One region of the Promicromonospora sp. NPDC059942 genome, then DNA from elsewhere that is predicted to be linked to it. Evidence: riboswitches for the same ligand, from Rfam matches in the RefSeq annotation. Region 1 holds a riboswitch; each other region holds the start of a gene.

Evidence for each region. Region 1 has a riboswitch for thiamine pyrophosphate ahead of ACFV9Q_RS03415 (YkoF family thiamine/hydroxymethylpyrimidine-binding protein). Riboswitches for the same ligand answer to the same signal wherever they lie in the genome.
Region 2: linked by a shared signal. The riboswitch ahead of ACFV9Q_RS25565 (TenA family protein) and the one ahead of ACFV9Q_RS03415 (YkoF family thiamine/hydroxymethylpyrimidine-binding protein) in region 1 are both predicted to bind thiamine pyrophosphate.
Region 3: linked by a shared signal. The riboswitch ahead of ACFV9Q_RS21535 (thiamine ABC transporter substrate binding subunit) and the one ahead of ACFV9Q_RS03415 (YkoF family thiamine/hydroxymethylpyrimidine-binding protein) in region 1 are both predicted to bind thiamine pyrophosphate.
Region 4: linked by a shared signal. The riboswitch ahead of thiM (hydroxyethylthiazole kinase) and the one ahead of ACFV9Q_RS03415 (YkoF family thiamine/hydroxymethylpyrimidine-binding protein) in region 1 are both predicted to bind thiamine pyrophosphate.

What each region holds. Positions count from the first base shown of each region.
Region 1 is NZ_JBHWLR010000002.1:193,644-201,210, forward strand. Features, by position in the region: gene ACFV9Q_RS03390 (LLM class flavin-dependent oxidoreductase) at 1-593, opposite strand, end outside; gene ACFV9Q_RS03395 (LLM class flavin-dependent oxidoreductase) at 595-1,971, opposite strand; gene ACFV9Q_RS03400 (ABC transporter ATP-binding protein) at 1,968-2,768, opposite strand; gene ACFV9Q_RS03405 (ABC transporter permease) at 2,744-3,601, opposite strand; gene ACFV9Q_RS03410 (ABC transporter substrate-binding protein) at 3,598-4,701, opposite strand; TPP riboswitch at 4,862-4,970, shown strand; gene ACFV9Q_RS03415 (YkoF family thiamine/hydroxymethylpyrimidine-binding protein) at 5,029-5,685, shown strand; gene ACFV9Q_RS03420 (ECF transporter S component) at 5,682-6,308, shown strand; gene ACFV9Q_RS03425 (ATP-binding cassette domain-containing protein) at 6,298-7,567, shown strand, end outside.
Region 2 is NZ_JBHWLR010000023.1:21,180-28,746, forward strand. Features, by position in the region: gene ACFV9Q_RS25550 (family 43 glycosylhydrolase) at 1-887, shown strand, start outside; gene ACFV9Q_RS25555 (methyltransferase domain-containing protein) at 1,049-1,807, shown strand; gene ACFV9Q_RS25560 (SRPBCC family protein) at 1,858-2,289, opposite strand; gene ACFV9Q_RS25565 (TenA family protein) at 2,412-3,161, opposite strand; TPP riboswitch at 3,153-3,245, opposite strand; gene ACFV9Q_RS25570 (LLM class F420-dependent oxidoreductase) at 3,312-4,091, shown strand; gene ACFV9Q_RS25575 (glycoside hydrolase family 15 protein) at 4,037-5,863, opposite strand; gene ACFV9Q_RS25580 (hypothetical protein) at 6,003-7,286, opposite strand; gene ACFV9Q_RS25585 (GDSL-type esterase/lipase family protein) at 7,529-7,567, shown strand, end outside.
Region 3 is NZ_JBHWLR010000015.1:5,848-13,414, forward strand. Features, by position in the region: gene cysT (sulfate ABC transporter permease subunit CysT) at 1-303, shown strand, start outside; gene ACFV9Q_RS21515 (sulfate ABC transporter permease) at 296-1,120, shown strand; gene ACFV9Q_RS21520 (sulfate/molybdate ABC transporter ATP-binding protein) at 1,140-2,093, shown strand; gene moaC (cyclic pyranopterin monophosphate synthase MoaC) at 2,126-2,596, opposite strand; gene ACFV9Q_RS21530 (DUF4235 domain-containing protein) at 2,617-2,898, opposite strand; TPP riboswitch at 2,936-3,041, shown strand; gene ACFV9Q_RS21535 (thiamine ABC transporter substrate binding subunit) at 3,037-4,110, shown strand; gene ACFV9Q_RS21540 (ABC transporter permease) at 4,200-5,879, shown strand; gene ACFV9Q_RS21545 (ABC transporter ATP-binding protein) at 5,879-6,607, shown strand; gene ACFV9Q_RS21550 (response regulator) at 6,615-7,262, opposite strand; gene ACFV9Q_RS21555 (sensor histidine kinase) at 7,262-7,567, opposite strand, start outside.
Region 4 is NZ_JBHWLR010000009.1:156,278-163,844, reverse strand. Features, by position in the region: gene thiD (bifunctional hydroxymethylpyrimidine kinase/phosphomethylpyrimidine kinase) at 29-910, opposite strand; gene thiE (thiamine phosphate synthase) at 1,066-1,770, opposite strand; gene thiM (hydroxyethylthiazole kinase) at 1,767-2,600, opposite strand; TPP riboswitch at 2,590-2,687, opposite strand; gene ACFV9Q_RS16435 (GNAT family N-acetyltransferase) at 2,742-3,338, opposite strand; gene ACFV9Q_RS16430 (TetR/AcrR family transcriptional regulator) at 3,335-3,943, opposite strand; gene ACFV9Q_RS16425 (aldo/keto reductase) at 4,069-5,100, shown strand; gene ACFV9Q_RS16420 (SDR family NAD(P)-dependent oxidoreductase) at 5,148-6,146, shown strand; gene ACFV9Q_RS16415 (aspartate aminotransferase family protein) at 6,337-7,567, opposite strand, start outside.

The DNA.
Region 1 (7,567 bases):
AAGAGCTGCACGTCCGCCTCCGCGGCGGCGACCCGTTCGGCCGCCGCCGACGCGCCGCCGAAGTAGAGCCGCGGGTGGGGGCGGCCGGGCCGGGACACCGGGCGCTGGTCCAGCGTGGAGTCGGTGACCTGGAAGTGCTCGCCGGCGTACGTGACCGACTCCTGCGTCCAGAGCCGCCGCACGATCTGCAGGAACTCCCGGGTGCGCGCGTAGCGGTGCGCCTGGTCGCCCTCGGCGTCGCCGTACGCGGCCAGGTGGTCCTGCCCCGAGACGATGTTGATCCGCACGCGGCCGCCCGTCAGGTGGTCGAGCGTGGCCGCGGCCGAGGCAAGGTGCGCCGGGCGCCAGTACCCCGGCCGGACGGCGATCAGCGGCTCGAACGTCGTGGTCCGGGCGGCCAGGGCGGTGGCCACGGTGAACGTGTCCGGTCGGCCCCAGCTCGTGCCGAGCAGGGCGCCGTCCCAGCCGTGCTTCTCGAGCTGCGTGGCGTGCTCGGTCAGCGTGTCGAGGCTGTTGTGCCCGTGGGTCGCGTCGTCCCCGCGGTGGCCGGGGTGCGTCTGGTTGGGGATGTACCAGAGGATGTCGTCGGCCATGTCAGGCTCCCGTCGTGGTGCTCAGCGCCGCCGGGCGCCGGGTCGTCGCGTACCGGTTGGCCGGCCGGTCCAGCCCGTAGTGCTCGCGCAGCGTGGTGCCCTCGTACTCGCCGCGGAAGAGCCCGCGCTCGCGCAGGATCGACAGCACGTGGGCGGTGAACTGCTCCAGTCCGGACGGCAGCGCGGCGGGCATGATGTTGAACCCGTCGGCGGCCTCGGCGTCGTACCACTCCTGCAGCGCGTCGGCGACCTGCTCCGGGGTGCCCGCGAAGGTGCGGTGCCCGCGTCCGCCGCCGAGCCGGCCGATGAGCTGCCGCACCGTCAGCCGCTCGCGGCGGGCGAGCTCCACGATCAGCGTGTAGCGGCTCTTCGCGCCCTCGATCTCGTCCTCGTCGGGCAGGTCGGCCGGCAGCTCGCGGTCCAGCGGCAGGTCCTCGGGCGTCAGCCGCAGGGTGCGGGCGAGCTGGCGCTGCGCGAACTCCGGCCGGATGAGCTCGTCCAGCTCCCGCTCCTTGGCGCGGGCCTCGGCCTCGGTCGACCCGATCACCGGCACGATGCCGGGCAGGATCCGCACCCCGTCGGCGTCCCGGCCCGCAGCGACCGCGCGCGCCTTGAGGTCCCGGTAGAACGCCTGGGCGTCGCCGAGGCTCTGGTGGGCGGTGAAGACGGCCTCCGCGTGCCGCGCGGCCAGGTCCTTGCCGTCCTGGGACGACCCGGCCTGGACGATCAGCGGCCGGCCCTGCGGCGACCGCGGCACGTTGAGCGCGCCCGCCACGGAGAAGTGCCGGCCGACGTGCTCGGGCGGGTGGATCTTGGCGGAGTCGGCCCAGACGCCCGCGGCCTTGTCGGCCACGATCGCGTCGTCCTCCCACGAGTCCCAGAGCTTGTAGGCGACCTCCAGGAACTCGGCGGCCCGCGCGTAGCGCTCGGCGTGCGCGGGCTGGTCGTCCAGGCCGAAGTTCCGGGCGATCTCCGGTCCCGCCGTCGTCACCACGTTCCAGCCGACGCGGCCCGCGGAGACGTGGTCGATCGAGGCGAACCGCCGTGCGAGGTTGTACGGCGAGTTGTAGGTGGTCGACGCCGTCGCGATGAGCCCGATCCGCTCGGTGGCCGTCGCGAGGGCGGTGAGGACGATGAGCGGGTCGAGCGTGCCGGAGGGACGCCGTCCGACGTCGCCCTGCAGGCCCGGCCCGTCCGCGAAGAAGATCGAGTCGAGCTTGCCCTTCTCGGCGATCAGGGCGAGGCGGCGCAGGTGGGCGATGTCGTGGCCGGTGGCGTCGGGGCTGCTCTCCGGCAGGCGCCAGGACGCCTCGTGGTGCCCGCTGCTCATGAGGAACGCGTTGAGGTTGAGCCGTCCGGGACGGTGGTTCGCGGTCATGGGGTGTCCTCTCGGTCCAGGCCGAGCGCGTCGAGCAGCTCGGCGCGCAGCGTGCGGTGCGGTTCGTGGTCGAGGGCGTCGTGCGAGGTGTCCTGCGCTGCGCCGGGCGGGGTCCGGCGCTCCAGCACGATGCGGCCGGCGTCGAGGACGACCACCCGGTCGGCCAGCACGATCGCCTCGTCGACGTCGTGCGTGACCATCAGGACGGTGGGCCGGTGCCGCCGCAGCAGGTCGCGCAGCAGGTCGTGCATGCGCAGCCGGGTCAGCGCGTCGAGGGCGCCGAAGGGCTCGTCGGCGAGCAGGAGCTCCGGGCTGCGGGCCAGCGACCTGGCCAGCGACACGCGCTGCTGCTCGCCGCCGGACAGCTCGTTCGGCCAGGCCCGCTCGCGCCCGGCGAGCCCCACCTCGGCCAGCGCGGCGCGGCCGGCCGCGCGGGCCTCGGCCGGCGGGGCCTCGTAGCCCAGCACGACGTTGTCGAGCACGCGTGCCCAGGGCAGCAGCCGGGAGTCCTGGAAGACGACGGAGACGTTCCGGGGTACCTGCACCTCGCCCGATCCGCGCACGTCGTGGTCGAGCCCGGCGAGCGCCCGCAGCAGCGTGCTCTTGCCGGACCCGGACCGGCCGAGGATCGCGACGAACTCGCCCTCGATGATCTCCAGGTCGAGCCCGCTGAGCACGCCGGCGGGCGTCCCGTAGGTCCGCACCAGGTCGCGCACGACGACGGCGGGGCGTCCGGGGCCGCCCGTCCCGGCGGGCCGCCCGGTGGTCGTGGTCAGTCCTCCAGCGTGCGTCGCCATGTCAGCGCCTTCCTCTGCAGCAGGCGGACGGACCAGTCCGCGGTGTAGCCCAGGACGCCGTAGACCACGAGGCCCACGACGATGACCTCGGTCTGCCCGTAGGTGCGCGCGAGCTCCATCATGTAGCCGATGCCGGCGGTGCCGTTGACCTGCTCGACGACGACGAGCGCGAGCAGCGAGCCCGTCACCGCGAAGCGCAGGCCGAGCAGGAACCCGGGCAGCGCGCCGGGCAGCACCACGCGCGTGACGAACTGCCGGCGGCTCAGGCGGAGGGTCTCGGCGAGCTCGACGTACCGCTTGTCGATCGACCGCAGCCCGTTGTGGGTGTGGATGTAGACGGGGATGAACACGCCGAGGGCGATCGTGATCACCTTCATCTCCTCGCCGATCCCGAACCACAGGATGAGCAGCGGCAGCAGGGCGAGGTTCGGGACGGCGCGCTTGACCTGGATCGGCCCGTCGAGCAGGGCCTCACCGACGCGGCTCAGTCCCGAGAGCAGGGCGAGGACGACCCCCACCAGCACTCCCCAGAGCAGGCCCTGGGCGGCCCGCGCCAGCGAGACGCCCAGGTTCTCCAGCAGGTTGCCGTCGACCGCGAGGTCGACGGCGGTGGTCACCACGGTCCACGGGGCCGAGAGCACCCGCGGGTCGATGAGCCCGGTGGCCGAGCCTGCGGCCCAGACCGCCAGGAGCAGCGCGATGCCGGAGCCGGCGGCCAGCGGCACCGGCTTGCGCAGGCCGAGGCGGCGGATCCCCGGGCGGACGTCGGCCCCCGGCGCGGTCGCCGGCCGCCCGGCGGCGGCGGCCGGCCGGGCCTGGACGACGGCGGTCACGACGTGCTCCACGCCTGCTCGGCGGCCTCGCCGGCGACGGGACCGAACCGCTCGTCGAAGAGGTCGGCGGCGCGCAGCTCCGGCCGGTCGAGCTCACCGGCGAGCAGGTCGATCGTGTCCTGGGTGCGCTCGATCCCGTCGGTGAGGTCCGCCGGGACCTCGGGCCGGGCCGCGGTGTCGATGAGGTACTGCGCGTCGTCCTCGGTCAGCCCCTGGTCCTCGACGTAGTACTTCTCCTTCCAGATCTCGGGGTGCTCGTAGATCCAGACCCGTGCCTGGGCCCAGGCGGTGACGTACTGGCGCAGCGCGGCCGCCTTGGCGGGGTCGCGCACCACGTCGGTCGGGCCGTAGAGGTGGCTCGGGTCGTCCCGCAGGCCGTGGCGCAGGGACGTCGCGCCGTCGGTCGCGTACTTGTCGAGGTAGCGCAGCAGCGCGGTGCCGCCGACCGGGGCGACGTCGACCTCACCGGCGGCCAGCGCCGTGGGATACACGTCGCCCGTGGACGGCAGCTCGACCAGCTCGACGTCGTCCTGACCGAGCCCCGCCTCCCGCAGGGACTTCAGGACGAGCGCGCCCTGGGCCTGCCCGGGGCTGAACGCGATCCGCTTGCCGCGCAGGTCGGACAGGTCCGCCAGCTCGACGCCGGGAGCGCCGGCGAGCTCGTAGACGGGGTGCTCCGCCCAGTCCTCCCGGTACTGCGAGGCGTAGATCTGCACGTCGAGCCCGGTCCAGGCCGCGTGGATCGGCGGGATCTCGGCGACCGCGCCGATGTCCAGCACCCCCGCGTTGAACGCCTCGATGGTCTGCGGGCCGCCGGAGATGTTGGCCCACTCGATCTCGAAGTCGAAGTCCGAGTCGATCGCGTCGCCGGCGAGCTCGAAGGCCTTCTGCGTCGTGGGGTCGCCGATTGCGAGCGTGGTGCCCGCGGGCACCTCGGTGGGCAGCGCGGCGTCGGGGGAGAGGTTGCCAGCGCCGTCGTCGTCGGCCTGCGCGCCGACGGCGCAGCCGGAGGCGAGGAGCAAGAGGGCGACGGCAGCGGCGGCGGTGCGGTGGTTCGTCGGGCGGCGCGAGGCCGCTCTGGCGGGTGTGCGGAGGGGCATGAGGGCGTCCGATCGTCGGGGCCGGGTGTCTCCTGACGACCGCGAGGTATAGGTGCGCGTCCCGGGCTTGACCAGAGCCTGGGCGATTGCTCTCACTATGCGGACACTTGGGGGCGCCCGGGCGGAATGTCCAGGTGGTGCGATGCGTGCTGTTACGGTGGGCGCAGTGCACGGGAGTCCGGTATGCCGGGCTGAGAGGGAGTACTCGAACTCCGACCGTTGAACCTGACCCGGATCATGCCGGCGCAGGAAGCGACTCAGGACGTGGGGCCGTAGGGTCCCCGTCCTCCTGTGCCGACGGAGATCCGACGGACAGGGAGCACCCCGATGGCAGACCACGCCACCACGACCGACGACACCGCCGAGCTGCGCGGTGACCCGATGCGCTTCGGCGTCGGCGCGCGGATCACCGCGGCGGTGATGTCGGACGACTACGTCGACGTGATCCTGGGCGCGCTGCGGCAGGCCGACACCACGGGGCTGGTCGTCGAGACCGGCGACGTGAGCACCTACGTGGGCGGCGCCGAGGCCGACCTGCTGCGGTACGTGACCGACCTGACGGCCGGGATCGCGGCGTCGGGCAGGCACGCGGCGATCACCGTGCACCTGTCCCGGGGCTGCCCGGGCGAGGTGGCCTGCGAGCTGCCCGGCGGGGCCGGCCCGCGCGTCACCGAGGTGCCGCAGGGCCGCGACACCGGCCGCTTCGTCACGGCGGAGTGGGCGCTGTACCCGCTGGCCGACGACGTCCGCGCGGACGTCACGCCGGACCACATGCGCGACATCTACGCCGCGATCGACCTGGCCAAGGAGAACGGGACGTTCCGCGGCTCGCAGCACTTCGTCACCCGCCTGGAGGGCGACGCCGGACGGGTGCTCGCCAGCGCCTTCGCCGGCTGGGTCCTGGCCGGCCGCACGGTGCAGCACGTCACCAGCCACCTCACCCTCTCGGTGAACAGCCCGAGCCACGCGGGCGGCGCCCGATGAGCGGGACGTCGGAGCGCCGCCGCGCGCGGCTGCCGCTGCGCGACATCGTGCTCATGGTGATGCTGGGCGTGGTGTTCGGGTTCCTGTACTGGGCGCTCGTGCAGGCGTGGAACGGGCTCGCGGTGGCGATGGGACCGGCCGGCGACCTGGCGCAGCACGTGCTGCTGGGCGGCTGGCTCCTGGTGGCGCCGATCGCCGTCGCGATCATCCGCAAGCCGTTCGTGGGGATCATCGCCGAGGTGATCGCGTCCGTCGTCGAGGTCGTGTTCCTGGGCTCCCCGGTCGGGCCGCTCCTGCTGGTGGCCGCCGCGATCCAGGGCGCCGGCAGCGAGCTCCCGTTCGCGCTGACCCGCTACCGCCGGTTCGGGTGGGGCGTGTATGCACTCTCGGGCCTGCTCGGCGCGGGGCTGGTGTTCGTGTGGTCCGCGTTCCGGTTCGGCTGGTACGGGCAGGACATCCTGGCGCTGCGCCTCGGCATGCAGCTCGTCTCCGGTCTCGTGCTGGGCGGCCTGCTCGCCAAGGTGATCGTCGACCGCCTGCACGGCACCGGGGTGCTCGACGAGTTCGCGATCGGCCGGGCGGACGCCGCCCTGCGCGGGCCCGTGGCGCGCCGTGAGCGCTGACGTCACCGCCGCCGTCGTCGGGGCCGCCGTCGTCGGGGCGACCGTCGTCGAGGCCGCCGGCCTGGAGGCGGTCTACGGCACCGGCGACGGTGTGGGCCCCGTCGACCTGCGGATCGAGGCCGGGCAGGGCGTGCTCGTGCTCGGCCCGTCGGGCTCCGGCAAGTCGACGCTGCTGCGGATGCTGCACGGCGCGGTCCCGCACGCCGTGCACGCGCAGGTGGACGGCGTCGTGCACGTGGTGGGCCGGCCGGTCGCCGGCGCGGGGATCGCGGGGCTGGCCGACGTCGTGGGCGTCGTCGGGCAGGACCCCGAGTCCGGCGTCTGCCTCCCCGACGTGCTCGACGAGGTCGCGTTCCCGCTGGAGAACCTCGCGGTCGACCCCGGCCTCATCGGGCCGGCCGTGCGCACCGCGCTCGACCGGGCCGGGGCTTCGGGCCTCGCCGGACGGGCGACGGCGGAGCTGTCCGGCGGCGAGCTGCAGCGCGTGGCGCTCGCGGCGGCCATCGCGCCGTCGCCGCGCCTGCTGCTGCTCGACGAGCCGACCTCCATGCTCGACGCCGACGGGATCGACGCCGTGCGGCGCGCCCTCGACGTGGTGCGGCGGGAGACCGGCGCCGCCTGGGTGCTCGTGGAGCACCGCCTCGACGAGCTCGCGGGCGATGCCGGGGTCGAGGCGCTCCCGGAGCGCTGGATCGTGCTCGGCAGCGACGGGCGCGTCCGGCACGACGTCGCCGTCGGCGACCTCACGGTGCCCGTGCTGCGCGAGCTCGTGGGCGAGGGCTGCTGGCTCCCGCTGGACCTGGAGCTCCGGGCGCTCCTGGGCGAGGCGGGGACGCGATCCGAGGGTGCGCTTCTACCCAGTCATTGGGCCCGAAAACAGCCTGATTCCGGGCCCGATGACTGGGTAGAAGCGCACTTCGCGGGCGAGTCGCTGGCGGCGCGGCTGCTGCGGGAGCTCGGCCGGGACGACGGCGCGCCGGGCGCCCGGTCAGCGTCCGACGGCGGGTCCGCGTCCGACGGCGGGCCCGCGTCCGGCGCCGTGCCCGCGTCCGACGGCGAGTCCGCGTCCGACGCCGTGCCCGCGTCCGACGGCGGGTCCGCGTCCGGCGACGTGACCGCGTCTGGCGTCGCGACCCGTCCCGCCCCGCACGGCGGCCCCACACTCCGCGCCCGCGGTCTCGCCGTCGCGCGCGGTCCCCGGGCACGGCGGCGCGAGGTGTTGCGCGGGGTCGACCTGGAGCTCCACCCGGGGACCACGA
Region 2 (7,567 bases), on a different contig from region 1:
CGCTGGAGGCGGGCGGCGCGATCGACGCGTCCAGCTTCGTCGACACCGACGGCACCCGGTACATCCTGTGGAAGAACGACGGCAACGCCATCGGCGCCACCACCTGGATCCACGTGCAGCGCGTGGCCGCGGACGGCCTCACGTTCCAGGGCGGCGCCACCCAGGTGCTGCGCAACGACCGGGCCGACGAGGCCGGCATCATCGAGGCGCCCGTCGTGACCAAGGTGGGCGGCAAGTACGTGCTCTTCTACTCGGCGGGCCCGTACAGCACCAACTCGTACGGCACGAACTACGCGGTGGCCGACTCGATCACCGGCCCCTACACCAAGGCGTTCCGGTTCCTCATGACCACCGACTCGCTCGACGGCGCGGTGTCCGGCCCCGGCGGCGCCGACGTGCTGCGGGACGCCGGGGGCGACAAGCTCGTGTTCCACGGGCACCGGGACGCCGGCGGGCGCGGCATGTACGTCGCCGACCTCGGCTGGGCGAACGGGAACCCCGTGGTCCGCGGCAGCCGGGTGCGCTACGAGGCCGAGCGCGGCACCCTGAACAACTGCACGGTCCGCGAGAACGCGGCCGGCGCGTCGGACGGCAAGGTCGCCGCGTACATCGACCACGCCGACAGCTGGGTCGACGTCGGCTCGATCTACGTGCCGACGTCCGGCAGCTACACGCTGCACGTGGGCTACGCCAACGGCTCGGCCGTGACGGCGTCGCACACGGTCACGGTCAACGGGTCGTCGGCCGGATCCATCAGCTACCCGATCACCGGCTGGGACAACTGGCAGCAGTCCAGCAAGGACATCACGCTCCAGGCCGGCTGGAACACCATCCGGCTGGGTAAGGGGACGGCGTTCACGGAGCTGGACTACATCGAGGTCGCGTAGCCGACGACGGCTGCCGCAGCCCACACACCCGCCAGCCCAGCGATCGCGCCCGGAACAACGCCTGTTCCGGGCGCAATCGCTGGGCTGCGGCGCGCACCGGCGTCCGCACACCCCGTCGTGATGTATCTTGACGTCAAGATACTCGACGGCGAGGAGTTGCGATGGCCGACTGGAACCCCGGCGCCTACCTGCAGTACACGGACGAGCGGTCCCGGCCGTTCACGGAGCTGGTCGCCCGCGTGCCGGGCACACCCGCCACGATCGTCGACCTCGGGTGCGGCCCGGGTCACCTCACCCCGGTGCTCCGCACCCGCTGGCCCGAGGCCCACGTCACCGGGGTGGACGCCTCCCCCGCCATGATCGACCGGGCCCGCGCCGCCGACCCGGGCACCGAGTACGTGCTGGCCGACCTGAGCACCGACGAGCACACCGCCGACCTCGTGATCAGCAACGCGGCGCTCCAATGGGTCCCGGGGCACCGCGAGCTCCTCACGAGGCTCGCCGACCGCGCCACGCAGACCTTCGCGTTCCAGGTGCCGGGCAACCACGACGCGCCCAGCCACCGGCTCCTGCGAGAGGTCGCCGCCCGCGCGCCGTACGCCGACGTCGTCGGGCCGGTCGAGCGGCGGGCCACCGCCGACCCGGCCGAGTACCTGGAGATCCTGGCCCGGCCGGGCTGGTCAGTCGACGCATGGGAGACCACCTACACGCACGTGCTGCAGGGGCCGGACCCGGTGCTGCGCTGGATCTCGGCGACCGGCGCCCAGCCCACCCTCCAGGCGCTGGAGGCGAAGGACCCGGCCCTGCGCGCCCGGTTCGAGGAGGAGTTCGGCGCGGCGCTCCGGGAGGCGTACCCCGAGCAGCCGCACGGCACGCCGCTGGCGTTCCGTCGGGTGTTCGCGGTGGCCACCCGGGCCTGAGGCGGCGCCCGGGCGGGTCCCTGGCCGACGGCGGCGCGCGGCGCCCGGCGTCAGCCCTGCTGGGTGACCCGGGCCTCGAGCCCGGCCAGCTCGGTGTCGACGTACCGCCGCGTGCGCCGCCGCACCAGGTTGCCGAGCAGCCAGGCCAGCCCGCCGGTCTGCGTGATCGCGAGGGTCACGCGGGAGCGGCCGTCGGGCAGCGGCTCGACCAGGTGCTCCGCCTGGGTGGTCAGGCCGGGCGCCTCGCTGATCCACGCGAAGTGGCGCGGCGGGTCCCACTCGTCCATCAGCCAGATCGCGAGCGGCAGCTTGGGCTGCTCGATCCGCACCTGCGTGCCGACGTCCGGCGGGTTGGGCCCGTCGATGATCTCGACCGACGTCATGGACGACGTCCAGTCGGGCATGTGCTCGACGTCGGACAAGACCGCCCAGACGGCCTCGGGCGAGGCGTCGATCGCGGCGGTGGTGCTGTAGCTCGGCATCGGTGCTCCTGTCCTGGAGGGGTGACGCCGGCGGCCGGCGTCACCCCCTAGTCTCGACCTCAGGACACGATCTCGCGCCCGGCCGACACGCCTCAGGCCGACACGCGTCAGGCAGGCACACCTCAGGCCCGGACGGGCGGCGTCGGCCAGGTGGGGGCGGTCAGGCCCTGCTCGAAGAACAGGTACTCGTGCACCGACGAGATCTCGAACGCCCGCAGCATGCGCCCGCGCTCGTCCGGGGAGACCCAGCGGGCCGCGTCGTCGGCCAGCCGGCGGGCCTGCCGGGTCGACTCCTGGAAGGCCTCGTCGCCGTAGGTGCCGATCCAGGCCGCGTACGGGTGGCCCGCGAGGCCGCCGGGGCGGCGTCCGGCCAGGTCCACGAGCACGCTCCCGACGTGCGCGTAGAGCCAGAAGCAGGGCAGGAGCGCGGCGACCGTCTCGGCGTAGCTGCCCGACGCCGCGGCGTGCAGGTGGCCGGTGTAGGCCGCTGTCACGGGTGACGGCTCGACCGCGGCGACGTCGCCGGCCGCCAGCCCGGCGTGCGCGCCCAGCCAGTCGCGGTGCAGCACTGTCTCGACCTCGAGGGCCGTCACGGACGACCGCGCGAGGAAGCCCTGCGCGGCCGGGTCGGGCGCCGCCTGCGCGGCGCGCGCCATGATGCGCGAGTACTCGCGCAGGTAGGCGGCGTCCTGGGCGAGGTAGAACGCGAAGGACCCGGCGGGCAGCGAGCCGTCCGCGAGCGCCACGATGAACGGCATGTGCTCGACGGCGTCGCGCCAGCCCGCGATGCGGTCCCAGGCCTCCTCGGTGAAGGGGCGGACGGCGGCGTCGGCCGGGGACTCGGTGGAGACGGGGACAACGGAAGAAGTCACGATGGACATCCCTTCGCCAGCATGATCTGGATCAGGTTCGACGGGTGTGGTCTCAGCCCTGGCAGGGCACCCCGTGTCACGTGCGGCAGAGGCTATCGGATCCGGCGGGCCATGGGCTGCCGGATCTCTGGCGGGTCGTAGGCTGCCGCCATGACAGACCGCCCGATCCGCATCGGTGTTCAGCTCCAGCCCCAGCACGCCGACTACTCCGCGATCCGCGACGCGGTGCTCCGCGCCGAGGACGCCGGCGTCGACATCATCTTCAACTGGGACCACTTCTTCCCGCTGCGGGGCAACCCCGAGGGCAAGCACTTCGAGTGCTGGACCATGCTCGGGGCGTGGGCGGAGCAGACCGAGCGCGTGGAGATCGGCGCCCTCGTGAGCGGCATCGGCTACCGCAACCCGGACCTGCTGGCGGACATGGCGCGCACGGTCGACCACATCTCGGGCGGGCGGCTGATCCTGGGCCTGGGCGCCGGCTGGTTCGAGAAGGACTACGACGAGTTCGGCTACGAGTTCGGTACGCCGGGGTCGCGGATCGCGAGCCTGGCCGACGCGATGGCGCGGATCAAGGCCCGGCTGGCGGCCGGCAACCCGGCGCCGTCGCGCGAGATCCCGGTCCTGATCGGCGGCGGTGGCGTGCGCAAGACGCTGCGGATCGTGGCCGAGCACGCCGACATCTGGCACGCGTTCGGCGACGTGCAGACCCTGACGAGCAAGTCCGCGATCCTCGACGAGCACGGTGCCGCCGTCGGGCGGGACACGGCGAACCTGGTCGAGCGCTCGGTGCAGGCGCAGGGCTCGCCCGCGGTGGACGGCGAGGCGCTGGTGGCGGCCGGGGCCACGCTGTTCACCGTCGGGGTGAGCGGCCCGGACTACGACCTGTCGACGGTCACGGACTGGGTCGCCTGGCGCGACTCGCGGGGCTGACCCAGGCGTAGCGCGCTGTTGACCAGGCCGAGGTGGCTGAAGGCCTGGGGCGTGTTGCCGAGGTGCCGGCCGGTGGCCGGGTCGTACTCCTCGCTGAGCAGCCCCAGGTCGTTGCGCACGGCGAGGAGCCGTTCGAACAGGGCGACGGACTCCTCGACCCGGCCGATGCCGTGCAGCGCGTCGACCAGCCAGAAGTTGCACACCAGGAACGTCGCCTCGGCACCGGGCAGGCCGTCCACCTGGTCGTCGGCCTCGTTGTGGTACCGCCGCAGCAGCCCGTCCTGGCCGAGCTCGCGCTGCACGGCGTCCACGGTGCCGACGACGCGGGGGTCGACCCAGGGCAGGAAGCCGACCTGACCGATCAGCAGCAGCGCGGCGTCGAGCCCGTCCGAGCCGTAGAACTGCGTGAACGTGTTCCGCCCGGCGTCGAACCCGTTGGTGCACACGTCGTCGTGGATCCGGTCGCGCACGGCGCGCCAGCGCTCGACGGGCTCGTCGACCAGGCCGTACTTCTCGACGGCGCGGACGGCCCGGTCGAAGCCCGCCCAGGCCATGACGCGCGAGTGCACGAACGCGCGGCGCGGGCCGCGCACCTCCCAGAGCCCGTTGTCGAGGTCGTCCCAGTGCTCCTCGAGGTGCTCCAGCAGGGCCCGCTGCAGCCGCCAGACGTCGTCGTCCTGCTCCAGCCCCGCCTCGCGCGCCTGGTGCAGGGCGTCCAGCGTCTCGCCCCACACGTCGATCTGGAGCTGGCTGGCCGCATCGTTGCCGATCCGGACCGGCGAGGAACCCTCGAAGCCCGGCAGCCAGTCGAGCGTGTACTCCGGCAGCCGCCGACGGCCGTCGAGCCCGTACATGATCTGCAGGTCCGCCGGGTCGCCCGCCACGGCCCGCAGGAGCCACGCCCGCCACTCGCGCGCCTCGTCGATGAAGCCGGTGCCGATCAGGGCCTGCAGCGTGAGACCGGCGTCGCGCAGCCAGCAGTACCGGTAGTCCCAGTTGCGGCTGCCCCCGAGCTGCTCGGGCAGCGACGTCGTGGCCGCCGCGGCGATCGCCCCCGTCGGGGCGTAGGTGAGGGCCTTCAGCGTGATCAGCGAGCGGTGCACGGCGTCGGGCCACTGCCCGGTGTAGCTGCAGCCCTCGAGCCAGGTGTGCCAGAAGTCCTCGGTGTCGCGCAGGGCCGCGTACGGCTCGACCGGTTCCCGGGTCTCCAGGTGGGACGCGTGATAGTTCAGGACGAAGGGCACCCGGTCGCCGGGCCCGACCGTGAACTCCGCGCGCAGCACCGACCCGTCGCTCACGCCCTCCCGCATCATCGGGACCACCGAGTCGATGCGGACGGAGTCCGGGCCCGCCACGGCGCGCAGCGCGTCGCCGTCCTGCGTGATCCAGGGCACGATGTTCCCGTAGTCGAACCGGAGCCGCAGCTCGGTGGTCATGGCGACGTGGCCGCTGACCCCCTCGACGATCCGGACCAGGTCGGCCTCGTCACCGCGCGGCGGCATCAGGTCGATCACCCGGACCCGCCCCTCGGGCAGGTCCCACTCCGTCTCCAGGACCAGCGTGCCGTCCCGGTAGCGCCGGCTCGTGCAGTCGCCGCCCGACGTCGGGCCCAGGCGCCACGACCCGTGCCGCTCGTCCCCGAGCAGCGCGGCGAAGCACGCCGGGGAGTCGAAGCGCGGCAGGCACATCCAGTCGACCGACCCGTCCCGGCCGATCAGTGCGGCGGTCTGGAGATCACCGACCATCCCGTAGTCCTCGATGCGACGCGTCACGGGACCACCCTAGGTTCGGCCCGACCCGGTGAACAGCACACGACTCGCCGCAGGCCGGTCCGGCTGACGTGTCAGACGTACAGGTCACGCGGGTGACCCGTACGCCTGACACGGCAGGTGTGGCGCCGGGGCGGGAGCCTCAGAACGACGACGCGTCCGCCGCGTACACCCACCGGTAGCCCGGGTACTCGCCGAGCGACCACAGGTAGTCCCGCGTCGGGTCGTAGGACAGGTCCTCCGACCCCACCGTCAGCGCGTTGCCGTGCCGCACGATCGAGCCCGACGGCGCGACGAACGTGTGCAGGTCACCGTCCGAGTTCGGGTCGGAGAAGGTGTCGCCGTCGCTCTGCGAGAAGAAGAACTCCCCGTTGATCGCCGTCGAGCCCTGCACGCTCTCCAGATCCGTCCGGTAGGCCTCGGTCGCCTTGATGATCCCGTCCGACGCCGGCTTCAGGTACCGGTTCGTGTAGTCGATCGGCACGCGGATCGTCCTGACCTGCGCACCGGCCTCGATGTCGTCGGCGCTGCGGTACTCGCTGACGACCACCGAGTCCGGCGTGCTCGTCCGGTCCAGCGAGACCGAGGAGTGCTGCAGCTGCGCGTACCCGCCCGCCGTCGAGTCGGTGAACTTCGCGGTCTGCGGCAGCACGTACTTGTAGTCGAAGGCCTGGTACGAGCCGTCCGCCTGCCGGCCGATCTTCGAGGCCTCACCCGTCGAGACCTGCCACAGGTGGTCCAGGTCGAACACCCGGAAGCCGCCGCCCGTGTCCGCCACGTACAGCAGGTTGCCGTACCACATGATGCCGCCCGCATGGATGTCGATGGGCTTGAACGACGGCGCGCTCGTCGTGCCGCTCGGCTCCACCAGCAGCAGGTGGCGGTACGGCGGGGCCGACGCGCTCGCCGACAGGTTGGACACGCTGATGCGCACGCCCTTGTCGATACCGTCCTCGGCGTGGTCGTACCAGCTCACCAGGTTGATCCGCTTGCCGTCGTAGGTGCCCTCCGCGTACGCGTCCGAGCTGGTGGTGATGCCCTGCGGGTACCAGGCGCTCGTGTCCTGGTCGCCGTCGTTCCAGCAGTAGTACGCGGTGCGGTTCGTGACCGACGGGGCGCTGCCGCAGCTCGGGGTGCGGTTCGCGTCGTCGGCCACCGCGGCCATGGTCACGTTCGGCAGCGCCGAGTCGAGCGCGCCGATCAGGGACGACGACGTCTGCGACAGCGTGTAGCGGAAGTTGCTCGCGGTGAGCGGGGTCGCGGCGGCCGCGATGGCGGCCCGGTCGGCCTGTTCGGACTGCCCTGCCTGGTCGGACGGGGTCTGGTTCGCGGCGGCCTGACTTGCTGCGGCCTGGCCCGCCGCGGCGAGCAGGGCGGCCAGCCCGAGGCTCGCGACGGCGAGTGCGGAGCGGCGACGACGGCGCATGATGGTCTCCTTGCACGAGGGGACGGTTGCCTGCACACCGTAGGAGCGGGTGCGTCCTCCCGCCACGAAAAAGTCACCCGATCAGCGATGACAGCGTTGACAGTCGGGTGCCCGGGTCATACGTTCCGACGGGCGGGCGTTCCGCCCGGCGGGGCGCACGGTGCCGCGCCGCGTACTCGATCAGCGACGACTCGAGCAACGAAGCGGGTGGACCGATGGTGTTCCGAGACCTTGCACGTACCTTGATCACGCTCGTCACGGCGGCCGGGGTCGCCGTCGGC
Region 3 (7,567 bases), on a different contig from region 1:
GCGTCGCTCGGGGCGAGCCGGGCCGTCGTCTTTCGCCGGGTGATCCTGCCCAGCCTGGCCCCCGCGATCGCGTCGGGCGCGGCGCTCTCCTTCGCCCGGGCCATGGGCGAGTACGGGTCCCTGGTGCTGCTCAGCGGGAACCTGCCCTTCGAGTCGGAGGTGACGTCGGTGCGCATCCTGAGTGCCATCGAGAACGACAACGCGGCCGGCGCGGCGGCGATCGCGTCGGTGCTGCTCCTGATCTCGCTGGCCGTCATCGTGGTGCTGGACGTCGTGCAACGGAGGGTGGCCCGCCGTGGCTGAGCGCCGCAGGGACCGCCCGGGCCCCGTCACCTACCTGCTGCGGATCGTGGTGATCGCCTATCTCGCCCTGCTGGTCGTCTGGCCGGTGGCACTGGTGGTCACCAACACGTTCGCCAACGGCATGGACGCGCTGAACCGGGTGTTCGCCGACCCGGGCACCGTGGCCGCGCTCCAGCTCACCGTGGTGGCCGCCCTCGCCGCGACGGTGCTGAACACCCTGTTCGGGGTGAGCGTCTCGCTGCTGCTGGTGCGGGCCGAGTTTCCCGGCAAGCGCGCACTGAGCGCGCTGCTGGACCTGCCGCTGTCCGTGTCGCCGGTCGTGGTGGGCCTGGCGCTGGTGCTCGTGTACGGCGGGCGGAACGGGTGGTTCGGTCCGGCGCTGGAGAGCTGGGGGCTGACGGTGGTCTTCGCGCTGCCGGGGATCGTGCTGGCCACGGCCTTCGTGTCGTTGCCGCTGGTCGTGCGCGAGGTCGTCCCGGTGCTCCGGGAGATCGGTACCGAGCAGGAGGAAGCCGCTGCCAGCCTGGGCGCGAGCACCTGGCAGACGTTCTGGCGGATCACCCTGCCCAGCATCAAGTGGGCCCTGATCTATGGCGTGGTCCTCACGCTGGCCCGGTCCCTGGGCGAGTTCGGCGCGGTCAAGGTGGTGTCCGGCAACGTGCTGGGCCAGACCCGGACGGCGACGCTGGCGGTCGAGGAGCGGTACCTGAACTTCGACCAGGAGGCGGCCTACGCCATCGCGTTCCTCCTGGCGAGCGTCTCGGTCCTGGCCATCGTCATCGTCTTCGTGCTGCGAGCCGTCGGCTCGCGGCGATGAACCTGGAGAGCAGCAGCACATGAGCATCGAAGTGTCGGGTGTCAGCAAGCGGTACGGCGACTTCGTCGCCCTCGCGGACATCGACCTGACCATCCCCACCGGCGGGCTCACCGCGCTGCTGGGACCCAGCGGCGGCGGAAAGACCACGCTGCTGCGGATCATCGCGGGGCTGGAGGACGCGGACGGCGGATCGGTGGTGATCGAGGGCGTCGAGGCCACCGACCTGCCGGTCCAGAAGCGCAACGTGGGCTTCGTGTTCCAGCACTACGCGCCGTTCAAGCATCTGTCCGTGGCGCGGAACGTCGCGTTCGGGCTGGAGGTGCGCGGCCGCTCTCGGGCCGAGACCCAGGCCCGGGTCGCCGAGCTGCTCGACCTGGTGCACCTGTCGCAGTTCGCGCACCGGTTGCCGTCCCAGCTCTCGGGCGGCCAGCGCCAGCGGATGGCACTCGCGCGGGCGTTGGCGATCCAGCCCACGGTGCTGCTCCTGGACGAGCCGTTCGGAGCGCTGGACGCCAAGGTGCGCAAGGAGCTGCGCGACTGGCTGCGGCGGCTGCACGACGAGGTCAACGTCACCACGGTCTTCGTGACCCACGACCAGGAGGAGGCGCTCGAGGTCGCCGACGAGATCGTCGTGATCAACGAGGGGCGCATCGAGCAGATCGGCTCCCCGGAGGAGCTGTACGACAAGCCCGCCAACGACTTCGTGATGGGCTTCCTGGGCCCGGTCACCCGGCTCGGCGGCAGCCTGATCCGGCCGCACGACATCGACGTGGTGCGCACCCCGGGCACGCCTGGGACGACGGCGGGCGTGGTCACCCGGGTGCTCCGCGTCGGGTTCGAGGTGCGGCTCACCGTCCGCACGGAGCAGGACGAGGCCGTGCTGATCACCCTGACCAGGACGCACGCGCGCGGGATAGCGGTGGGCGACGACGTGTGGATCGCGCCGACCGAGGGCGCGCCGTCGTCCCCGTGAAGTCCGGGCGCCGGCGAGTCGGCGGACAGCGATCAGGCCTCGCGCACCCAGTCGCCCGACTTGCCGCCCGTCTTGCGCTCCAGCCGCACGTCCGCGAGCGAGACCGACTTGTCCAGGCCCTTCACCATGTCGATCACGGCGAGGCCGGCGACCGCGACGGCGGTGAGCGCCTCCATCTCGACGCCGGTGCGGTCGGCCGTGCGGACGGTCGCGGTGACGACGACGCCGTCGTCCGTCACCTCGAGGTCCACCGCCGCGCCGTGCACGCCGATCACGTGAGCCAGCGGCAGCAGGTCGGGCGTCTTCTTGGCCGCGGCGATGCCCGCGACGCGCGCCACCGCGAGCACGTCGCCCTTGGGCACGGCGCCCTCGCGCAACGCCTGGACGACGGCGGGGGCGCAACGGACGAGGCCCGAGGCGGTCGCCGAGCGGACGGTCGGCTGCTTGGCGGTGACGTCGACCATGCGGGCCTGGCCGCGGTCATCGAGGTGCGTGAAGCTCACGGCACCAGGGTGTCATGCCCTCACACGGCGCTGCGCCGTGCGGCGATGCTCAGGGCCGCACGGTGCGCGCCCTTGGCGGCGAGGCGCTTGGCGAAGACCGCGGTGCCGGCGGCGACGGCCGCGAACACGGTCGCCTGCAGCAGGTCCAGCTCCGGGTCGTCGGGCTTGTTGGGCGCGTCGTTTCCGGTCACGCCCTTCCAGATCATGCTGACGGCCTTCTGGGCGACCCAGCCGGCCGCGATCGTCAGGGCAAGGGTGCCGACCTTCTCGCCGAGTGTCTGTTCCGTCTCAATCTGGGCCATCTCTACACCGTAGCCCTCGACGGCCGACTAGGCTGCATGGAAACGACAGGGGAGCGCCCCGATGGCGCTGAGAGTGCGGAGAGCCGCAGACCCTTGAACCTGATCCGGTTGACACCGGCGGAGGAAGTCGGAGGCACGATGTCGCGTCTTTCCGGTGCCCACGGGGGCACCATCCCTACTGCTGCGGCCGCGCTGTCCGTGGCCCTGCTGCTCGCCGGGTGCTCCGGCGGCTCCGGATCGGGCGACGACGCGTCCGGCACCGGCGACCCGGGGACCGTCACCCTGGTGACCCACGACTCCTGGGCGCTCGACGAGAAGCTGATCGACCAGTTCGAGCAGGAGTCCGGCACGACGGTCGAGGTCAGCGCCGCGGGCGACGCGGGCACGCTGGTGAACCAGCTCGTGCTGACCAAGGACGCCCCGCTCGGCGACGCCGTGTTCGGCATCGACAACACGTTCGCCTCCCGCGCGCTGGAGGCCGGCGTGGTCGAGGAGTACACGCCCGCGGACCTCCCGGAGGGTGCCGAGCAGCTCGGCGGGGCGCTCACGCCCGTCGACCAGGGCGACGTCTGCGTGAACGCCGACGAGGCCTGGTTCGAGGAGTCCGGCCTGGAGGTGCCGACGACGCTGGAGGACCTCGCCGACCCGCAGTACAAGGACCTGCTCGTGGTGACCAACCCGGCGACGTCGTCCCCGGGGCTCGCGTTCCTGCTGGCGACGATCGGGGCGTTCGGCGAGGACGGGTTCGAGGACTACTGGGCCTCGCTCGTGGACAACGGCGTCAAGGTCGCCGACTCGTGGGAGGACGCGTACTACGTCGACTTCTCCGGGGCGGGCGAGGGCGGCGAGCGGCCGCTCGCGCTCTCCTACGCGACGTCGCCCGCGTTCACGGTGAGCGAGGACGGCTCGGAGTCGACGACGAGTGCGCTGCTGGAGACCTGCTTCCGGCAGGTCGAGTACGCGGGCGTGCTCGCCGGGTCCGACAACCCCGAGGGCGCCCGGGAGCTGGTCGACTTCCTGCTCACGCACGACGTCCAGGCCGCCCTGCCCGAGTCGATGTACATGTACCCGGCCGACGCGGCCGTGGAGCTGCCCGCCGACTGGCGGAAGTTCGCGCCCCAGGCCGACGCCCCGTTCGAGGTGGACCCGGCCGACGTGAGCGAGCACCGCGACGAGTGGATCGAACGGTGGACCGAGACCGTCGTGGGCTGAGCCGGAGGCGCAACGCAGGGTGGGGGCCGAGGAACGAGGCACCCGCCCGGAGTGGAGCCGCAGGTTCAGCCCACAAAAGGCGGAGCTTGATGAGGCACGGGCTCCGGCCCGCGCCCCTGCTCTGGGGGGTGGCGGTCGCCGTCCCCCTCGGCTTCCTCGCGGTGTTCTTCGCGTGGCCGGTGGCGGCGCTCGTGGTCCGCGGGTTCGTGCCCGACGGCGTGCTCGACCTCACCGGTTTCGTCGAGGTGCTGACCCGCCCGCGCACGTGGCGGCTCGTGGGGCTCACCCTCACCCAGGCGGTGCTCGGCACGGCGTTCTCCGTGCTGCTCGGCCTGCCGCTCGCGTACCTCCTGTACCGGCGGTCGTTCCCCGGGCGCAGCCTCGCGCGCGGGCTGGTGACCGTGCCGTTCGTGCTGCCCGCCGTGGTGGTCGGCGTCGCGTTCCGCGCGCTGTTCGCACCGAGCGGCGCGCTCGGGTTCCTCGGGCTGGAGGAGTCGCTCGCCGGGATCGTCGTCGCGCTCGTCTTCTTCAACGTGTCCGTGGTGGTGCGCACCGTGGGCGGGCTCTGGGAGCGGCTCGACCCCCGGGCCGAGGAGGCCGCGGCATCGCTGGGTGCCGGTCCGGCCCGCGTGTTCCGGACCGTCACGCTGCCGTCGCTCGCGCCCGCGATCACGTCGGCGGCCTCCGTCGTCTTCCTGTTCTGCGCCACCGCCTTCGGGGTGGTGCTCGTGCTCGGCGGCGTGCGGTACGGCACCATCGAGACCGAGATCTGGACCCGTACCACGCAGTTCCTGGACCTGCGGTCGGCCTCCGTGCTGTCGGTCCTGCAGCTCGTCGTCATCAGCGCCGCCCTGGCCGTGTCCGCGCGCGCCCGCCGGCGGCGCGAGGCCGCGCTGCACCTCGTGTCCGCGCGGCGTTCGGCACGCCCGCTGTCCTGGCGCACGCCCGCCGACGTGGGGGCGGCGCTCGCGGGCACCGCGATCGTCGCGGTACTCATCGCCCTGCCGCTCGCCGGTCTGGTCGTCCGCTCGTTCCGCGAGCCGGACGGGTCGTGGGGCCCGGGGAACTACCTGGCGCTCGGCACCACCGGCGAGCGGAACGCGCTCGTCGTCACCGTGTGGGAGGCCACCGCGACGTCGCTGCGGATCGCGCTGTCCGCCACCCTGATCGCCCTGGTCGTAGGCGGTCTCGTGGCGCTCGTCGTGTCCCGGCGGCCCCGTTCCGTGGGCGCGCGCCGCGCCATCGGCACGCTCGACGGCCTGTTCATGCTGCCGCTGGGCGTCTCCGCCGTGACCGTCGGGTTCGGGTTCCTCATCACCATGGACCAGCCCGTGCTCGGCGTGGACCTGCGCACCTCCGGGCTGCTCGTGCCGGTGGCGCAGGCCGTCGTCGCCGTACCGCTCGTCGTGCGCACCGTGCTGCCCGTGCTCCGGGCGATCGACCCCCGGCTGCGGGAGGTCGCCGCGGTGCTCGGCTCCGGGCCGGGGCGCGTGCTGCGCACCGTTGACCTGCCGATCGCCCTGCGGTCGGTCGGGCTGGCCACCGGGTTCGCGTTCGCGGTCTCGCTCGGCGAGTTCGGCGCGACGTCGTTCCTCGCGCGGCCCGACGGCGCCACCCTGCCCGTCGTGATCTACCGCCTCATCGGGCGGCCCGGGGCCGAGAACTACGGGATGGCGCTCGCGGCGTCCGTGGTGCTCGCCGCGCTGACCGCGACCGTCATGATGGTGGCGGAGCGACTGCGCGACGACCGCGCGGGAGGAGAGTTCTGATGGCGGGGCTGGAGATCCGGGACGTCTCGGTGCGGTACGGGACCGGTACGGCGGGCGTGACGGCGGTGGACGACGTCTCGTTGACCGTGGCCCCCGGCGAGGTGCTGGCGCTGCTGGGGCCGAGCGGGTGCGGCAAGTCGTCCCTGCTGCGCGCCGTGGCCGGGCTGGAGCCGCTGGCGGGCGGGCAGGTGCTGTACGACGGCGCGGACGTCGGCCGCCTGCCTGTGCACCGGCGCCGGTTCGGGCTGATGTTCCAGGACGGCCAGCTCTTTCCGCACCGGGACGTGCGGCGCAACGTGGCCTACGGCCTGGAGACCCTGCCGCTCACCCGCCAGGAGCGGGACGCGCGGGTCACCGAGCTGCTGGAGCTCGTGGGGCTCGCCGGGTACGAGCAGCGGGCGGTCCCCACGCTGTCCGGCGGGGAGCAGCAGCGGGTCGCCCTCGCGCGCGCCCTGGCCCCGCGGCCGCGCCTGCTGCTGCTGGACGAGCCGCTGTCCGCGCTCGACCGGCAGCTCCGGGAACGGCTGGCCGGCGAGGTGCGGGTAGCGCTCGTCGAGACCGGGACCACCGCCGTGTTCGTGACGCACGACCACGCCGAGGCCTCCGCGGTGGCCGACCGGGTCGGGGTCATGGACCGGGGCCGCCTGCTCCAGGTGGCCGAGCCGGAGGAGCTGCGCACCGCACCGGCGTCGGACCGGGTGGCGGAGTTCCTGGGGCTGCGCGCCTAGCGCGGCCTCAAGCCGCGCCGGCCTGCTGGACGAGCAGCGCCACCTGGGTGCGGTTCTCCACACCGAGCTTCACCAGCACGCTCGAGACGTGCGCCTTCACGGTCGGGACGCTGAGGTAGAGCCGCCGTCCGATCTCCGCGTTGGACGAGCCGCGCCCGATCTCGACGGCGACGTCGCGCTCCCGGCTCGTGAGCCGGTCCAGAGCGCTCCGCGCGTCCCGCGCCTCGCCGCCCCCGGCGGCGACCGTCTCCATCAGGCGGCGGGCGATGTCCGGCGCGAGCACGGGCTCGCCGTCGGCCGCCGCGCGCACCGCCGCGGCGATCCGCGCGGGCGGCATGTCCTTGAGCAGGTAGCCGGCGGCCCCGGCGCGCAGCGCGCCCACCACCTCGGTGTCGGTGTCGAACGTCGTGAGCACGACGACGGCGGGCGGCGAGGGCCGGCCCCGCACCCGGCGGGTGGCCTCGATCCCGTCGACGCCGGGCATGCGCAGGTCCATGAGCACGACGTCGGCCGGGTGGGCGTCGAGCACCCCGGCCACGTCCCCGCCGTCGGCGGCCTCGCCGACCACGCGGATGCCCTCGGCGCCGTCGAGCATGAGGCGCAGGCCCGCACGGACCAGGGCGTCGTCGTCGACGATCACGAGGCGGGTCTCCATCAGGCCCACGGTATCCGCGCCTCCAGGGTAAAACCAGCAGGTGAGCGGCCTGCGTCGAGCGTGCCGCCCAGCAGCTCCACCCGTTCGCGCAGGCCGACCAGGCCGGTCCCGGGCGCGCCGTCGGGGGTGCGCTCGGGACCGTCGTCGGCCACGACGACCAGGACCTCGTCCGCGTGCGTGGTCACCGTGACCCGGACGGCCGCGCCCGGCGCGTGCCGGCGGGCGTTGGTCAGGCCCTCCTGGACCACGCGGTAGGCGGCGATGGCGACCGCGGGGGAGGGCTCGGCGTCATCCGGCCCGGCGGC
Region 4 (7,567 bases), on a different contig from region 1:
GTCGGGCGGGTCAGTCGGGTTCGGTGGGTCAGGCGGTCGGTGGGTGGGTCGCGTGGGCGTGGTTGACAGGGCCGTGGCCCTGCCACGGGCCCGACGCCGTCCCCGTTCCGCCGACGACGAGGGCGTCCGCCGCGCGGAGCGCACCGGTCAGGTACTCCTTCGCGGCCCGGACCGCCGGCTCCCACCCGTCGTGCGCGGGGCGGAGGACGGCGCACGCGGAGCTGAGCGTGCAGCCCGTGCCGTGGGTGTTCCGCGTGGGGATCCGTGGCGCGACCAGGGCGACGACGCCGTCCCCGCCGACGCCGTCCCCGCCGACACCGTTCGGACCGAGCCCCGGGCCTGCCAGGTGGTCGACCGACTCCGCCGAGTCGAGGTGCCCGCCCTTGACCAGCGCGAACCCGGTGCCGAGTGCCCGCAGCGCCCGCGCCTGGTCGGCCGCCTCGGTGCCGTCCCGAGCCGGGTCGACGCCCAGCAGCACCGCGGCCTCGGGCAGGTTCGGCGTCACGAGGTCGGCGAGGGGGAGCAGCTCGTCGCGGAGCACCGCCTCGGTGTCGGGCGCGAGCAGCCGGTCGCCCGACGTCGCGACCATCACCGGGTCCAGCACCACGAACGGCGCGCGTCCGGTGGCCCGCAGGTCGCGCAGGGCCGCGGCGACCGCCCGGGCGACGTCGGCGTCAGTGGTCATGCCGATCTTGATCGCGTCCACGGCGACGTCGGCGAACAGCGTGTCGAGCTGCGCGCGCACCATGTCGGCGGGCACCGGGTGCACCCGCGTCACCCCGGTCGTGGACTGCGCCGTCAGCCCCGTGAGCACCGCGCAGCCGTAGCCGCCGAGCGCCGCGAAGGTCTTCAGGTCGGCCTGGATCCCGGCGCCGCCGGACGGGTCCGACCCCGCGATGGTCAGCGCCACGACGGGATGGCCGGGCGGGCGGACGCGCGGGGCGGCGGCATCGCGAGCGGCGGCCTCGGCGGGACGTGCTTCGCCGGGGCGGGCGACGTCGCCAGGACCCGCTTCGGTGGGGAGCGCAACATTCCCGACCTGCGCCGCGGCCCGTGCGGACGCGCTCACGAGACCTGTCCCGTCGTCGCCCCCGAGCGCACGCCGGAGCGATCCTCGGCCCGCGCCGCCGCCCAGGCCAGCGCGAGCTCCCGCGCCGCGGCGGCCGGGTCGGCCCGGCCGCAGACGGCGGAGACGACGGCGCTGCCGGCCGCACCGGCGTCGTGCAGCGCGTCGACGTCGTCCGCCCGCAGCCCGCCGATCGCTACGCACGGCAGCGACGCGGCGGCCGTGACGACGCCGAGCCGGGCGAAGCCGATCGCCGGCCGCGCGTCGGACTTGGTCAGGGTGGGCCGCACCGGGCCCACGCCGAGCAGGTCGACGGTGCCGGCCGGCAGCTCGCCCGCGGCCCGCGCCTCCTCGGGCGTGCTGACGCTCAGCCCGAGGTGCCGGTCCGGGCCCAGCAGCCGGCGCGCGGAGACGGGGTCGAGGTCGCGCTGGCCCACGTGGGCGCCGTCGGCGTCGATCGCGAGCGCCACGTCCACCCGGTCGTCGACCACGAGCGGTACCCCGAGCGGCCGCAGCAGGGCGACCAGCGTGCGGCCGAGGTCCACCAGCTCGCGGGTGGTCGCGCCCGGGTCGCGGAGCTGGACGGCGGTCACGCCGCCGTCGACCGCCGCGCCCACGGTGGCGACGACCCCGGCGGGGCCGCCGCACTGCTGGGTGTCGGTGACGAGGTAGACGGACGGGTCGAGGCGGACGCGGGCGCTCACGCCTCGGCCCGCGCCGGCTCGTGCCCGGTGGCGGGCTCGTTCACCAGCCCGGCGCCGAACCCGACGGCCTCGGGGTCGACGTCGAACACGCGGTCGACCAGCTCGACGGCGAAGCTGCCGGGTGTGGTCGATGTGGTGCGGTCGGCGGCGACGCAGAGCCAGGCGGTCGCGGCGGTCGCGGCGAGCAGGCGGTCCTCGGTGACGGCGGAGCACGCGGCGACCAGCGCGCCGAGCGAGCAGCCGACGCCGGTCACGCGCGTCATCAGGGACGTGCCCGCCTGGACGCGCACGACGCGCTCGCCGTCGGTGATCAGGTCGGACGCGCCGCTGACGGCGATCACGGCGCCGGAGGACCGGGCCAGGCGCAGGGCGACGTCCCGCACGCCGTCGGGCGTGTCGAGGGAGTCGACGCCCCGGCCGCCGGCGCCGCCGGCGAGCGCCTGGATCTCGGACGCGTTGCCGCGGACGACGGCGGGGCCGCGCCCGAAGAGCTCGGCAGCGAGGCGGGTGCGCAGCGGCAGCGCGCCGATGGCCACGGGGTCGAGCACCCAGGGCACGCCCGCGGCGGTGGCGCCGTCGACGGCGGCGCGCATGCCGTCGGCCTGGCCGCCCTCGACGGTGCCGAGGTTGATGAGCAGGCCCCCGGCGACGCCGGCGAGCACGGGCGCCTCCTCGGGGTCGGCGACCATGGCCGGTGCCGCGCCGGCGGCGAGCAGCACGTTGGCGGTGAAGTTGGTGACCACGACGTTGGTCACGCAGTGCACCAGGGGTGCGGTGTCGCGCACCGCGGTGACGACCGACGCGACGGCGTCGGGCAGGACGGAGCCCATGAGGCGTTCCCTTCGCTAGCACTACCTAGATCAGGTTCCACGGGTGCATCTCAGCCGGGCTGATGCCCGGCGCCCCGCGCCAAGTGGGCCCACCCTAGCCGCGGACGACGTCCGCCCGAAACCGTCGCGGCGGGCGGGGTGCTAGCTCGGGCCGGTCGCGTTCCACTCGCTCGCGAGCACGCCCATGACGACGTCGTCGTGGTAGCGGCCGGCGTGGAAGACGGCTTCCCGGCGTCGTCCCTCCACCACGAACCCGCACCGTTCGTAGGCGCGTCGCGCGTCGGTGTTGAAGCCCCAGACGCTCAGCTCGACGCGATGCAGGTTCATCTCCTGGAAGGCATACCGGAGCAGCACGCGGACGGCGTCCGACCCGTACCCGTGCCCGGTGTGCTCGGGTCCGAGGATGATGCCGAGGGTGCCCGTGCGCTGCGGAAGGGTCGCCCCGTGAAGGGTGACGTGCCCGACGAGGCGGCGGTCCTCAAGGGTCTCGACGCTGAGGCCGACCGCGCCCGGGTCGGTGTTGGCGCTCCACGCGCGGAACAGGTCGGCGGCCGTCCCGGCGGGCCGCGGGCGCACGGTGGGCTGCTGCAGCGGCTGCCACTCGGTCTCCCGCCACCACCGGTCCAGGTGCGGCAGGTCGTCCTCGGCGAGGGGGCGCAGCCGGACGGCGCGGCCGAGCAGCAGGCCGCGACCGTAGTCCCGGGCACCTTCGCTGCTGGTGAGGCCGCCCTCCGTCACGCGCGGTCGCCCCCCTGGCCTGCGGAGTCCTGGCCCGCGCCGTACCGCAGCCCGTCGACGAGCAGGTCGAGCATGCGCCGGCCGTGGTCCGGCTCCTCGTCCTCCATGGGCAGCGACAGCTTGGACACGGCGTACAGGAGGTCCTGGGGGCTGACGACGGCGCGGACGGCGCCGGCCGCGACGGCGGCGTCGAGCAGCGAGCCGAGGGCGGGGCCGAGCCGCCCGATGAAGTAGGCGGGCAGCGCGTCGAACGCCGGGTCGCCCGAGTGCAGCGCCGAGGCGAGCCCGCGCTTGGTCACCAGGAACTGGGTGTAGCGGTGGAGCCACTTCTCGAGCGCGACGACGGGCGGGTGCTCGGCGGCGAGTTTCGGCGCGGCGTCGGCGGTGGCGTCGACCTCGGCCTGGAACACGGCCTTGACCAGGTCGGACCGCTTGGGGAAGTGGCGGTAGAGCGTGCCGACGCCGACGCCGGCCAGGTCGGCGATCTCCTTGGCGGGCGCGTCGACGCCCGACGTGCCGAAGACCTGCTTGGCGGCGTCGAGCAGCGCGTCGATGTTGCGCTGCGCGTCGCGGCGCAGGGGCCGCTGCTCTGTGTGCTGGGTCACTTTTCTCCATGGTCTCTTGCTAACCGGAACGGCTTTCCATATGGTTCTGGAAGAGCGTTCCGCTTAGCTCCAGAGTACGGCACCGCGGCGACGCCCACCAGACCTCTCGACCCCAGGAGGGCCCCATGCAGTACCGCAGCCTCGGCCGGACCGGCATCAAGGTCAGCCCCTACGCGCTCGGCGCGATGATGTTCGGCGCGATCGGCAACCCGGACCACGACGAGTCGGTCAAGATCATCCACAAGGCCCTCGACGCCGGCATCAACTTCATCGACACGGCCGACGCCTACTCCCGAGGCGAGTCCGAGGAGATCGTGGGCAAGGCACTCAAGGGCCGCCGCGACGACGTCGTGCTGGCCACCAAGGTGCACCTGCCCATGAGCGACGACCCCAACCACCGCGGCAACTCGCGGCGCTGGATCATCGCCGAGGTGGAGAACTCGCTGCGCCGCCTGGGCACCGACCACATCGACCTGTACCAGATCCACCGGCCCGACCCGGACACCGACGTCGAGGACACGCTCGCCGCGCTGACCTATCTGATCAACTCCGGCAAGGTGCGGGCCATCGGCTCGTCCACCATGCCCGCCGCCGACATCGTCCAGGCGCAGTGGGTGGCCGAGCGGCGGGGCCTGGAGCGGTTCCGCACCGAGCAGCCGCCGTACTCGATCCTGAACCGCGGCATCGAGCGCGACGTCCTGCCGGTCGCCCAGCAGTACGGCATGGGCACCCTCGTGTGGAGCCCGCTCGCCGGGGGGATGCTCACCGGCAAGTACCGCAAGGGCCGCGCCAGCGACGCCCACCGGGCCCAGTTCGGGTTCGCGCACCTGCAGGACGAGCGGCGCCTCGACGTCGTCGAGCAGCTCATCCCCGTCGCGCAGGACGCCGGGATCCCGCTGAACCACCTCGCGATGGCGTTCGCGATCGCGCACCCGGGCGTCACCTCCGCGATCATCGGCCCGCGCACCATGGAGCACCTCGACAGCGCGCTCGCGGGCGCCGAGGTCAGCCTGAGCGACGAGATCCTCGACCGGATCGACGCCATCGTGCCGCCCGGCACCGACATCGGCCGCCTCGACATGGCCTACGACCCGCCGGCCATCCAGCAGCCGGCCCTGCGCCGTCGTCCGGCCGAGCAGCGCGCGGCGGCGGCCTGACGCGGCCTCTTGCCCGACCCCGCCCCACCCGTGTGAAGGGAACCGTCATGTCACATCGCCAGCACCCCCTCGGTACCGGCTTCACGGCCGCCTCCACGGTCGACGACGTCCTGGCGGGCGTCGACCTGACCGGCAGGAACATCATCGTCACGGGCGGGCACTCCGGCCTCGGCCTGGTCGCCACCCGGGCACTGGCCCGGGCCGGTGCCTCGGTCGTGGTCGCCTCGCGCGACCCGGAGCGCGCCTCTGCCGCGGTCGCGGGGATCGAACGCGTCGAGGTCGGCCGGCTGGACCTGATGGACCCGGCTTCGATCGACGGCTTCGTCGAGCGCTACCTGGGCTCCGGCCGACCGCTGCACGTGCTGATCAACAACGCCGGCTACCCGGCGCCGGCGCGGATCGAGCGGGACGCGCGCGGCTACGAGGCGCAGCTCGCCACCAACCACCTCGGGCACGTCCAGCTCACCCTGGGCCTCCACCCGGCGCTCCGGGCCGCCGACGGCGCCCGCGTGGTCACCACCACGTCCGGTGCCCAGCGGATGTCCGACATCCTGTGGGACGACCCGAACTTCACCGCCCGCGGTTACGACCCGGGGCTCGCCTACGCCCAGTCCAAGACGGCGAACGTCCTGTTCACGGTCGAGCTCGACCGGCGCTGGGCGGGCGAGGGGATCCGCGCGTACGCGCCGCACCCCGGCATCGTGCCGGCGACGTCCTTCAACCGTTCCGTGGGCGAGGCGGCGCAGCGCGCGATGCGCCTCATCGACGACGCCGGCAACCCGGTCATCGACCCCGAGCACGGCAAGAAGACACCCGAGCAGGGCGCCGCGACGATCGTGTTCGCCGCGACCAGCCCTCTCCTGGCCGACGTCGGCGGCGTGTACCTCAACAACAGCGACGTCTCGCCGCTGGACGAGGACCCGCGGCCCGTCGACCTCACGGGGGCCGACGCCGACGACGTCCCGGCCGACGTCGTGCCGCACTCGATCGACCCTGACTCGGCCCGCCGGCTGTGGGCCCTGACGGAGCGACTGCTGGCGGCGTGACGGACGCGGGCGGTCGCCGGGGCCGCGGCCGGCGCGCCCGGATCGGCCGGGGTCCGGGGCCGCAGCCGAAAGTGCGCTTCTACCCAGTCATTGGGCCCGAAAACAGGCTGTTTCCGGACGCAATGGCTGGGTAGAAGCGCACATCGCGGCCGGGCCGACCCCCGCAGCGCCGGGCGGCGCCGCACTCGCGTCACAGCCGCGTCCACGCCTCGCTCAGCACGCCCCGCAGGATCTGCTCGATCTCGTCGAACTCCGCCTGCCCGATCGTCAGCGGCGGCGCGAGCTGCACCACCGGGTCGCCCCGGTCGTCGGCGCGGCAGTACAGCCCCGCCTCGAACAGGGCCGGCGTGAGGAACCCGCGCAGCAGGCGCTCGGCCTCGTCGCCGGAGAAGGTCTCGCGCGTGGCCTTGTCCCGGACGAGCTCGATCCCGTAGAAGTACCCGGCGCCGCGCACGTCGCCCACGATCGGCAGGTCGTGCAGCCGCTCCAGGGTGGCCCGGAAGGCGGGCGCGTTCTCCTTGACCCGCCCGGTCAGGTCCTCCTCGTCGAAGAGGTCGAGGTTCGCCATCGCGACGGACGCCGAGACGGGGTGCCCGCCGAACGTGTACCCGTGCGCGAAGGTCGTCGACCCGTGGGCGAACGGCTCGAACACCCGGTCGGAGACGAGGCAGGCGCCGATCGGGGAGTAGCCCGACGCCATGCCCTTGGCGCACGTGATCATGTCCGGCACGTACCCGAAGTCGTCGCACGCGAAGATGGACCCGATCCGGCCGAACGCGCAGATCACCTCGTCGGAGACGAGCAGCACGTCGTGCCGGTCGCAGATCTCGCGCACCCGCTCGAAGTACCCGGGCGGGGGCGGGAAGCAGCCGCCGGCGTTCTGCACGGGCTCCAGGAAGACGGCCGCCACCGAGTCGGGCCCCTCCGCCTCGATGAGCGCCTCGATCTGGTCGGCGGCCCACCGGCCGAACGCCTTCGGGTCGTCGCGCAGGTCCTCGGACGCCCGGTAGATGTTGGTGTTCGGCACCTTGAACGCGCCCGGGACGAGGGGCTCGAACGGCTCCTTGAGCCCCGGCAGGCCCGTCACGGACAGGGCTCCGTGCGTGGTGCCGTGGTACGCGATGGTCCGCGAGATCACCTTGTACTTGCCCGGCCTGCCCTGGAGCTTCCAGTACTGCTTGGCCAGCTTGAACGCCGTCTCCACGGCCTCGGAGCCGCCGGTGGTGAAGAACACGCGGTTCAGGTCGCCCGGCGCGAGGTCGGCCAGCCGCTCGGCCAGGTCGATGGCCGGCGGGTGCGCGAACGACCACAGCGGGAAGAAGGCGAGCTCGCCCGCCTGCCGGGCCGCGGCCTCGGCGAGCACCCGGCGGCCGTGCCCGGCCTGGACCACGAACAGGCCCGAGAGCCCGTCGATGTACCGG